One region of the Pseudoalteromonas sp. KG3 genome, then DNA from elsewhere that is predicted to be linked to it. Evidence: predicted binding sites of a transcription regulator. Region 1 holds the regulator's gene; each other region holds the start of a gene.
What was found. The regulator FliA, encoded in region 1, starts transcription of late flagellar genes. The targets are predictions, from matches to a motif close to CTAAAGNTNNNNNNNNNNNNGCCGATA.

Region 1 (3,281 bases):
CAGCACAAATTAACGTATTGCAAGAGACGGTAAGACACTTTAAAAAAGTACAATTAAGTGGCTGTATTTTCACTAAATTAGATGAATCGCTAAGTTTAGGTGAGATTATTAGTATAGCGATTCAAAATCGCCTCCCAATAGGGTATCTTACTAACGGTCAGCGCGTTCCTGAGGACATTCGGGTCGCTAATGCAGAGAAATTAGTAAAAAAAGCTGAACAATTGTATTTAAAAAGAACAAAAGCACAACATTCAAGACGTCAAGCAGTAGCGTCAAGCACAGTAGGGATGTATGATTAACACAGTATTAGATCAAGCAAGTGGCCTGCGTAAAATGAGTCAAAACAATAATAACGGCGTTAAAGTTATCGCTGTCACAGGTGGTAAAGGAGGGGTTGGTAAAACTAACGTCTCACTAAACACTGCGATTGCGTTAGGTCAACTCGGAAACCGAGTATTAGTACTGGATGCCGATTTAGGTTTGGCAAATTGTGATGTGATGTTAGGACTGCGAGTAGAGCGCAACCTCTCTCATGTATTATCAGGTGAATGTGAACTTGATGAAATTTTAGTTGAAGGTCCTGCAGGCATAAAAATAGTGCCTGCAACTTCTGGCTCACAAAGCATGGTCGAACTTTCTCCCTCTGAGCATGCCGGTTTGATCCGTGCTTTTAGCGAATTAAATACTGAATTTGATATATTAATCGTAGATACCGCTGCTGGTATTTCTGACATGGTGTTAAGTTTTTCGCGCGCAGCGCAAGATGTCATGGTGGTCGTATGCGATGAACCAACCTCAATCACCGATGCTTATGCATTAATCAAGGTATTAAGCCGTGAGCATGGCGTATATAAATTTAAAATCGTGGCTAATATGGTGCGCAGTATGCGTGAAGGCCATGAACTATTTGCTAAACTCTCAAAAGTAACAGATCGCTTTTTGGATGTATCGATGGAGTTGGTGGCAACCGTCCCTTATGATGAAAACATGCGTAAAGCAACGCGCCGGCAAAAAGTGATTGTTGATTTATTTCCAAATTCTCCAGCAGCAATAGCATTTAAAACATTAGCGACAAAAGCAGTTAAATGGCCTATACCTAATCAACCTTCTGGTCATTTAGAATTTTTCATAGAAAAACTAGTAAACGGCTAACTATGACGGCATCGGTGAATAAAGCGATGGGATATCAATCTACACAAAATTTAAATGTGATTGTTGAACGACATGCTTCACTTGTCAAAAAAGTGGCGTGCCATTTAATTGCTCGTTTACCTGCGAGTGTGCAACTTGACGATTTGATTCAATCGGGAATGATAGGGTTAATTGAAGCATCAAAGAATTTTGATGCAAGCAAGGGCGCAAGCTTTGAAACCTTCGCAGGCATTCGTATTCGCGGCGCGATGCTTGATGAAATGCGCCGTGGCGATTGGGCACCTCGTTCTGTGCACCGTAATAGCCGCAGAGTAGCAGAGGCTATTAGTGAACTTGAAAGTGAACTTAATCGCGAACCCAAAGACATTGAAGTTGCTGAAAAACTTGATATTACACTAGATGAGTACCATCATATTCTTAGTGATGTAAATTCCAGTAAAGTGCTTGGAATAGAAGATTTAGGGGTTGATGAAGATGTTATTACCCCAGTCGGACATGATTTAGCGCTAGACAAGCCCTTTAATAACGTTAAAAATGAACGCTTTAATCAATCATTGTTAGCAGCTATACAATCCTTACCTGAACGAGATGGGTTAGTATTGTCATTGTATTATAACGATGAAATGAATTTAAAAGAGATTGGACATATACTCGATGTAAGCGAATCGCGTGTGAGTCAGATACATGGTCAGGCGATGATTAAGCTCAAAGCAAAAATCAATGACTGGATAAATTAGTAGTAAGTAAATATAGGTTCAGACCTCACCGGAGGATGTTTTGGATAAAAACATGAAAATTCTTGTTGTTGATGATTTTTCGACGATGAGACGTATTATCAAAAATCTGTTAAGAGATTTAGGTTTTACAAATGTACAAGAAGCTGATGATGGCTCAACAGCGCTACCAATGTTACAGAATCAGGAGTTTGATTTTGTGGTAACAGATTGGAACATGCCGGGCATGCAAGGGATTGATTTGTTGCGTGCTATCAGGGCTGATGACAGCCTCAAACATATTCCAGTTTTAATGGTAACAGCAGAAGCTAAAAAAGAACAAATTGTTGCTGCTGCCCAAGCGGGTGTTAACGGTTATATCGTTAAACCATTTACAGCTGCAACACTTAAGACCAAATTGGAAAAAGTGTTTGAGCGTTTAGGTTAAATAAATAGGAGAGGCTTATGTCAGCACCAGCTGCGCCTCAGATCAGTTTAGAACAAGCCCGTCAGCTTGTGGTTTACCTTGAAAACGGTGAACAAGATAAAGCTGATCAATTAATTATTGATGCGGCGTCAAAAGAGCAATCAGAATTATTTGCCGAAGTTGGCAAACTGACGCGTCAGCTGCATGACGCGTTGAAAAATTTTGAGCTTGATACACGTTTAGCTGATTTGACGACTGAAGCTATCCCTGACGCTAAGCAGCGCCTTAATTATGTTATGGAAATGACAGAAAACGCTGCTAATAAAACTATGGATGCGGTAGAAGCAAGTTTACCTATTGCTCAACAACTCGCTGATGAAATTTCACATATTAAGCCGACATGGGACCGTCTCATGAATCGTGAAATTGAACTGGGAGAGTTTAAAACACTGTGTCATAGCTTAGATAAGTTTATGAATAACTCGCAGACTAAAACGGATGAATTGCAAGGGCTAATGACCAATGTGTTAATGGCGCAAGATTTCCAAGATTTAACCGGTCAAGTTATTCGCCGGGTAATCGAATTAGTTAGAGAAGTAGAAGACAGCTTGATCCACTTGTTGACAGCATTTGGTAGCCAAGATGACAGCGAAACAAAAATAGTAGCACCAGCCATTGAAAAACCGCCTGCTGAAAATACACTTGCAGGCCCAGAAGGGCCAATTATTGATAAAGAATCTCGTGATGATGTTGTCAACGGGCAAGATGATGTAGATGATTTATTATCAAGCTTGGGCTTCTAAGAGGAGAAAACTGCATGAGCTTTGAAGTCGATGAAGATATTTTACAAGATTTTCTAGTAGAGGCTGGAGAAATTCTTGAGCTTTTGTCAGAACAGCTGGTGGAGCTTGAAAATAACCCAGATGATACCGAATTACTCAATGCAATTTTCCGTGGTTTTCATACGGTCAAAGGCGGCGCTGGCTTTT
Region 2 (3,281 bases), 280 kb from region 1:
TGTTGCTGCGCTGTACTTTGTGATTCACCACCGCGCTTGTTACCACGTTGTTCTTGGCGGCCACCGGCAGAGCTTTCATCACCAGCCTGAAACTCCAACATTTGCTGAGTCATTTCCACGGTTTGCTGTTGAATTGTTTCTATTGGTGTCGGTTCTGGTTTACCTGGTGTGAACTCCATCGCAATAACCGATGTGCCCTTAGGAATATCTTTAACTTCAATTTTATTTTGCACACCAAAAGCAAATTTCATCGAGCCCGCGATTTGTTTAAATTTCAGCACATCCATTTCTGAAAACGCGAGCAAAAGCACAAAAAAGCACATCAATAGTGACATCAAATCCGCAAACGTGCCCATCCAAGCGGGAAGTCCTGGTGGTGGGCATTTGCACTCTTGATCAGACATGCTTACTCCTCAGTATCCACTTTTCGTTTTGATTCAGCGAGGTAGTTTTTCAAAATACCTTCGATAACTTTTGGATTTTGACCATCCTGAATACCTAGTACAGCATCTAAGATCAAACGCTGGTTCATGGCTTCTTCGTCTTTACGCAGCTCTAACTTGACCTGAATTGGTATTGCAACCACGTTGGCCAAAAATGCTCCGTATAAAGTGGTTAAAAGCGCGACCGCCATGGCAGGTCCAATCGCTTTCGGGTCATCCATATTGGATAGCATGGCCACAAGGCCGATGAGAGTACCAATCATCCCCATCGCCGGTGCAATATCGGCAAGCGCTTTAAATAAGCCAGCTCCCGATTCATGACGAGTAGAAGTAAGGGCAATATCTTTTTGCAGCGTCGCTCTAACTACATCCGCGTCATGGCCATCGACAAGCATATCGACACCTTTACGCATAAATGCATTTGGTATTTCTGCTTCTTCGAGTGCTAAAAATCCCCCTTTACGTGCTGAATCAGCAAGTTCAACTGCTTTTTCGATAAGTTCTTCTGGGGATTCAATTTTAAACATAAACGCTTTGGCAGCCACTTTACCAATGCCAAAGAACTGGCCCATTGTATAGTTTGATAACACGATAAAAATCGAACCACCAAATACAATCACCACAGACGGAGTATTGTAAAACATCGCTACTTCGCCGCTGCTACTCAAAAACATGGACATGACAATCAAGCCAATAGCGCCGAGAATACCTATAATGGTTGCTAAATCCACTTACCCCTCCAAAGGAACTCATGCTTTACTGCCCTGGCAGCAAATTTTTATTATTAACTGCTTATCGGCAATGTATTGAATTACTTAAACCATTTACTGAAAAAAATGAAATGAAACGTTTAGCGCTAATTGGCATTTTAATCTACCATGCTTAACCTGCAAGGCATAAATCTGAGTAAAAGCATTTAATCTGTGACAAGAATATAGTTTATTATGCAAAAAAAATGCATCAGCCTTTGACCTAGTTTAGCATTCCCCCTAAAATTGGCCTCACATTTCTATCATCTAAGTTGAATCCACTATGGCGACTAAAAAACCAGAGAACCTAAGCTTTGAGCAAGCGCTTGAAGAATTATCCTTAATCGTCACAGAAATGGAGCAAGGTGAACTTTCGCTTGAACAATCGTTAAAACAATTTGAACGCGGCATCGCTTTGGCTGGTGCATCATCTAGCAAGTTGCAACAAGCAGAACAAAAAGTCGCTATTTTGATGGGTAATGATAGTCAGTCACCGCTTACTAACTTTGAAAATGATTTGGAATAACGAGTGCTAATAACAGAACAAATTAAATGCGCTCAACGTGATGTTGAAGCCACTCTCAATCGGTATTTTGAGCAACCTCTGGATACCGAGCAAAGTATCAAACTGGCGACTCATTATAGTGTTTTAAACGGCGGGAAACGCCTACGACCATTTTTGGTGTACGCTACAGGCAGAATGCTAGGGGCAAAGCATCAGGATTTAGATGTATTGGCCGCCGCAATAGAATGTATTCATAGTTATTCGTTAGTCCATGATGACTTACCTGCTATGGATGATGATGATTTGCGCCGTGGTAGACCGACTTGCCACATTGTTTATGGTGAAGCTCATGCAATTTTAGCGGGCGATGCGCTGCAAACACTGGCGTTCGATTTAATTGCCAATCATGCATTTAACGTCCCTGCGCAGCAGCAGCTAAAAATGATCGCAACACTCAGTAAAGCATCTGGCATTGAAGGTATGGTGGGTGGCCAAGCTTTGGATATTGCCGCAACAAACACCGAGGTGACGCTTGTTGAGCTTGAGCGTATTCATAAGCTAAAAACCGGTGCTTTACTAAACTGCGCAATTACCTTAGGGGCATTATGTGCAACAGATATCGATCAACATACATTATTACAATTAAAGCGCTTTGGTGATGCAATTGGACTGGCTTTTCAAGTACAAGACGATATCTTAGATGTCGAAGGCGATACACAAGTACTAGGAAAACCACAAGGTTCCGATGTTGCAGCCAATAAAGCAACCTACCCGGCGTTACTTGGACTCCCTGGTGCAAAACAAAAAGCACAACACTTACTTGAACAAGCACTGCATGCTTTAGCTGCAATAAATGCCGATACCACAGAACTTGAAAATTTAGCAAAATATATTGTAGAACGCGATTATTAATTGCAGCTTCAGATTGAGCTGATAATGATGTACAAAATAACTAAAAAACCAGAGTAACATTGCGTTATAATAACGTCTGGTTAGCGAAGGATGTATTAAAAATCATGACACTTGATAGTAGCAAGTATCCATTATTAGGTTTGGTTGACGAACCAGCCCAACTGCGTGATTTAGCGCAACAAAAATTACCTGCATTTAGCAATGAGCTGCGTGATTATTTACTTAACTCAGTGTCGCAAAGCAGTGGTCACCTTGCATCAGGCTTAGGCACTGTAGAGCTGACTGTTGCATTGCATTATGTTTACAATACTCCTGAAGACCGTTTAGTGTGGGATGTAGGCCATCAAGCTTACCCGCATAAAATTTTAACGGGTCGTCGCGATCAAATGCACACTATTCGCCAAAAAGATGGCCTGCACCCTTTCCCATTTCGTGAAGAAAGCCAATACGATACCTTTAGTGTCGGTCACTCAAGCACCTCGATTTCTGCGGCATTGGGCATGTCTATTGCGGCGCAAAAAGAAGGCAAGGGACGCAAAACAGTCGCGGTTATTGGCGATGGTGCGATCACCGCAGGTATGGCATTTGAAGCAATGAATCACTTAGGTGATGTAAAATCAGACATGTTAATCATTTTAAATGATAACGAAATGTCGATTTCAGAAAACGTGG
Region 3 (3,281 bases), 1.2 Mb from region 1:
CCAGAAGATATTAGTAAATTAATTAACTATTTAGCTGCAAAATAAGCGCAGTTAAATTTTATAACAAGCTCCGTACACGGAGCTTTTTTATTGGCAAAAATAACAATGCATAAAATCCTGATTTCAAGCTGCTTGCTTGGCACACCTGTGCGTTACGATGGCACCGGACAGCAATTGCTTCATCCGCAAATAATGGCCTGGCAACAGCAAAAGCTGATAGTGTCTTTTTGCCCAGAGGTTGCTGGTGGTTTACCTACTCCCAGAGATCCAGCAGAAATTAGTAATGATAAAGTGATTACCAATACGGGTGATGATGTGACCACTGAATTTAAGTTAGGTGCACGCAAAGCGCTACAACTTTGCCAGCAGCACAATATTCGCTTTGCACTGTTAAAGGAATCAAGCCCTTCTTGTGGTCGTAATACAATTTACGATGGTTCGCACAGTGGTCGTAAAATAACGGGAATGGGCTTGACGGCTTCGTTATTAGAAAAGAATGGTATTAAAGTGTTTAGTGAGCAGCAAATGCCAGCGCTAGTACAAGCACTGGCATAATAAGTACCTTACAATTTACGTTGTAAAAATACCCCAGATTCAATGTGGTGGGTATAAGGGAATTGGTCAAAAATAGCAAAGCGCTTAACTTCGTGAGTACGGGTTAAATGCTCTAAGTCTCGCTCGAGGGTATCTGGGTTACATGAAATATAAATAATGCTTTCATAGTTAGCCACTAAATCACAGGTGAGTGTATCCATGCCAGCCCGTGGCGGGTCAACTAAAATGGTTTGGCAGTCGTAGCTTGTTAAATCAATACCCTCTAAGCGTGAAAACGTGCGCTCGCCATTCATCGCTTGGGTGAATTCCTCACTCGACATGCGAATAATATCTAAGTTAGTCACCTTGTTTTTGGCAATATTGTACTGCGCAGAGTGCACTGATGACTTTGAGATCTCTGTAGCTAACACACGATTAAACGAGCCTGCCAATGCAATCGAAAAATTACCATTGCCACAATACAGCTCAAGCAAATCATTTTTTAATGGCTTACATAAATCCTGAGCCCACTCTAGCATCTTAATATTTACTTTGGCATTAGGCTGGGTGAAGCTATTTTCTACTTGTTGATAAATAAGCTCTTGGCCATTAACGGTTAGGCGCTCAGTAACAAAGTCATCACCCAACACTTCTTTTTGTTTGCGGGCACGGCCAATAAAATCAATTTTAAAGCGTTCACTCAGCGCCACTTTTAACGCTTTAATGGCTGTTAGCCATTCATCATCTAATGGTTTGTGGTAAAGCAAGCTTACAAGAATTTCACCACTGAGACTTGATAAATAATCTATTTGAAATAACTTGCGGCGTAATATCTCACAACCCTTTAAATTTTCGATCATCGCTTGCATAACTTCGCCAATTAGCGGTGCAGCTGGATCAAAGCTATCAACACGAATTTTTTCTTTGCTAGCTTGGTCAAACATAATGTGAAATAAATCATCCCCATCATGCCAGACTCTAAATTCAGCACGTTGACGGTAGTGAATAGGCTCAGAGCCAAATACTTCTAACTGCTCAACCCCAAAGCGTTGGAATTGCGCAATAATACGCTGCTCTTTTTCGCTTAATTGCGCATCGTATATTGATGTATCGATCTTAATAACTGCCATTATGCCCACTACCTTCTATCTTTAAGCTATTTATCGGCGCTATTGTAGGGGGCAGGGAGTATTTGTCTAGTTTTGCGTAATGAATACTGCTGTTTTTTTGTACATTTCGCTTCAGTTATTTATTTTTAGGCCGATACTAAAGAATGCAACTATAGGAGTCGGATCATGAAAATTGGTAACTTTGGCTTTGTTCCAAATAACAATGTCAATAAATACAGTAACAAAGCTGCATTACAGCAACCTACAATACAGTCTCCCCAAGATAGTTACCAGCAACGTGGTAGGGAGTTAGCCGCAAAAGTATTAGGCGATAAAATGGCACAAGCCCTAGGTTTACCTGTCGCTGAAGAAAAAAAGGACAAGCCGCTATTTGATTTTGACGCAATCGTCAAAAATGTACTGGAGTTTGTAACTGGTGCAGTAAAAAAAGCCCAAGCTAATGGTGCCGATGATGAAAAACTCAAAGGCATGTTAGGCGATGCTCGTAAAGGTGTGCAAATAGGTATCGATGATGCTTATGAAGAGCTCAAAGGCACAGGGGTTTTAAATGACGAAATAGAAGAAGGCATCGAAAAATCAAAAGCAGGTATTTTTAGTGGCCTCGATGAATTTGAAGAGAACTTATTTAACCCAAAACCCGAATCTGTGAGTGTGAGCCAAGCACAGTATTTAAGTTTAAGTAATAACGCAGAATATAACTTTACCACTGCAGAGGGTGATGAAGTGACGATTAGCTTTGCCGATGCCTTTAAACAGCAATCTGCTAGTAGCTATCAACGTAATGGCCAAAATGAAGGCTATGCCAGTGAGTCATCACAATCGCGCGAGTTATCATTTAGTATGTCGGTCAATGGTGATTTGAACGAGGATGAACAGCAGGCTATTAATGAGCTGATGGAAGACTTACAAGGTGTGAGCCAAACCTTCTTTTCTGGGTCGTTTGAACAGGCGTTTGAGCAAGCACAAGAGCTAAATCTTGGGAATGAACAGCTGGTGGTGTTTTCAATGGATTTAAGACAGACCAAAACCTTCGCAGCTATAAAGGGTTATGAAGAGAATAAACCTGCACCAGAGAAAAAGGTTGCTGAAAAAATCGCGCCATTTAATGATGACTTAAAAGAGGCGTTTAATAAGGCGGGCGATCTAGGTTTACAAAATGAACTTGCCGGTATCTTACAGTGGTTAAACCAAGATAAAGAAGAGATTGGTAAGTTGGTTGAATACACTAAATCGATGTTTGAGCAAATGAATAAGCTACGTTCAGCAGCGTCAGAAAGCGAAGCGTAAACTTTATTTCTGCTTAACTGCATGGCAAACTGCTTCGCTTAAAGTAAACACGAGGCGAGTAGTTTGTCTGCACATATTTTGGTTTTTGATTCAGGCCTTGGTGGCACCACAGTGCTTGAGCATATTCAACGCGCGCTGCCCGATGCACAATTTAGTTATTTTATGGATAATGCCTACTTACCCTATGGTAAGCAAAGTCAACAAACCATCATTAACCGTCTTAGTGCTTTGCTTGAGTTTATCGCAGTTAATCAATTAGCGGTTGATATCATAGTGATCGCCTGTAATACCGCTTCAACAGCAGCTCTGTCAGCAGTTAGGAAATTAACC

Region 2: the regulator FliA is predicted to act here: its motif matches at 1,237-1,263, upstream of pomA (flagellar motor protein PomA).
Region 3: the regulator FliA is predicted to act here: its motif matches at 1,774-1,800, upstream of NDQ71_RS11650 (DUF5610 domain-containing protein).

The regions. Positions count from the first base shown of each region.
Region 1 covers NZ_CP098523.1:1,286,941-1,290,221, reverse strand. Annotated here, with positions in the region: gene flhF (flagellar biosynthesis protein FlhF) at 1-299, shown strand, start outside; gene NDQ71_RS06195 (MinD/ParA family protein) at 292-1,152, shown strand; gene NDQ71_RS06190 (RNA polymerase sigma factor FliA) at 1,179-1,889, shown strand; gene cheY (chemotaxis response regulator CheY) at 1,930-2,313, shown strand; gene NDQ71_RS06180 (protein phosphatase CheZ) at 2,331-3,095, shown strand; gene NDQ71_RS06175 (chemotaxis protein CheA) at 3,110-3,281, shown strand, end outside.
Region 2 covers NZ_CP098523.1:1,568,683-1,571,963, forward strand. Annotated here, with positions in the region: gene NDQ71_RS07580 (flagellar motor protein MotB) at 1-404, opposite strand, end outside; gene pomA (flagellar motor protein PomA) at 407-1,174, opposite strand; gene NDQ71_RS07590 (exodeoxyribonuclease VII small subunit) at 1,476-1,718, shown strand; gene ispA ((2E,6E)-farnesyl diphosphate synthase) at 1,722-2,609, shown strand; gene dxs (1-deoxy-D-xylulose-5-phosphate synthase) at 2,714-3,281, shown strand, end outside.
Region 3 covers NZ_CP098523.1:2,448,754-2,452,034, reverse strand. Annotated here, with positions in the region: gene NDQ71_RS11665 (thiol:disulfide interchange protein DsbA/DsbL) at 1-45, shown strand, start outside; gene NDQ71_RS11660 (DUF523 domain-containing protein) at 106-555, shown strand; gene trmA (tRNA (uridine(54)-C5)-methyltransferase TrmA) at 564-1,664, opposite strand; gene NDQ71_RS11650 (DUF5610 domain-containing protein) at 1,830-2,951, shown strand; gene murI (glutamate racemase) at 3,015-3,281, shown strand, end outside.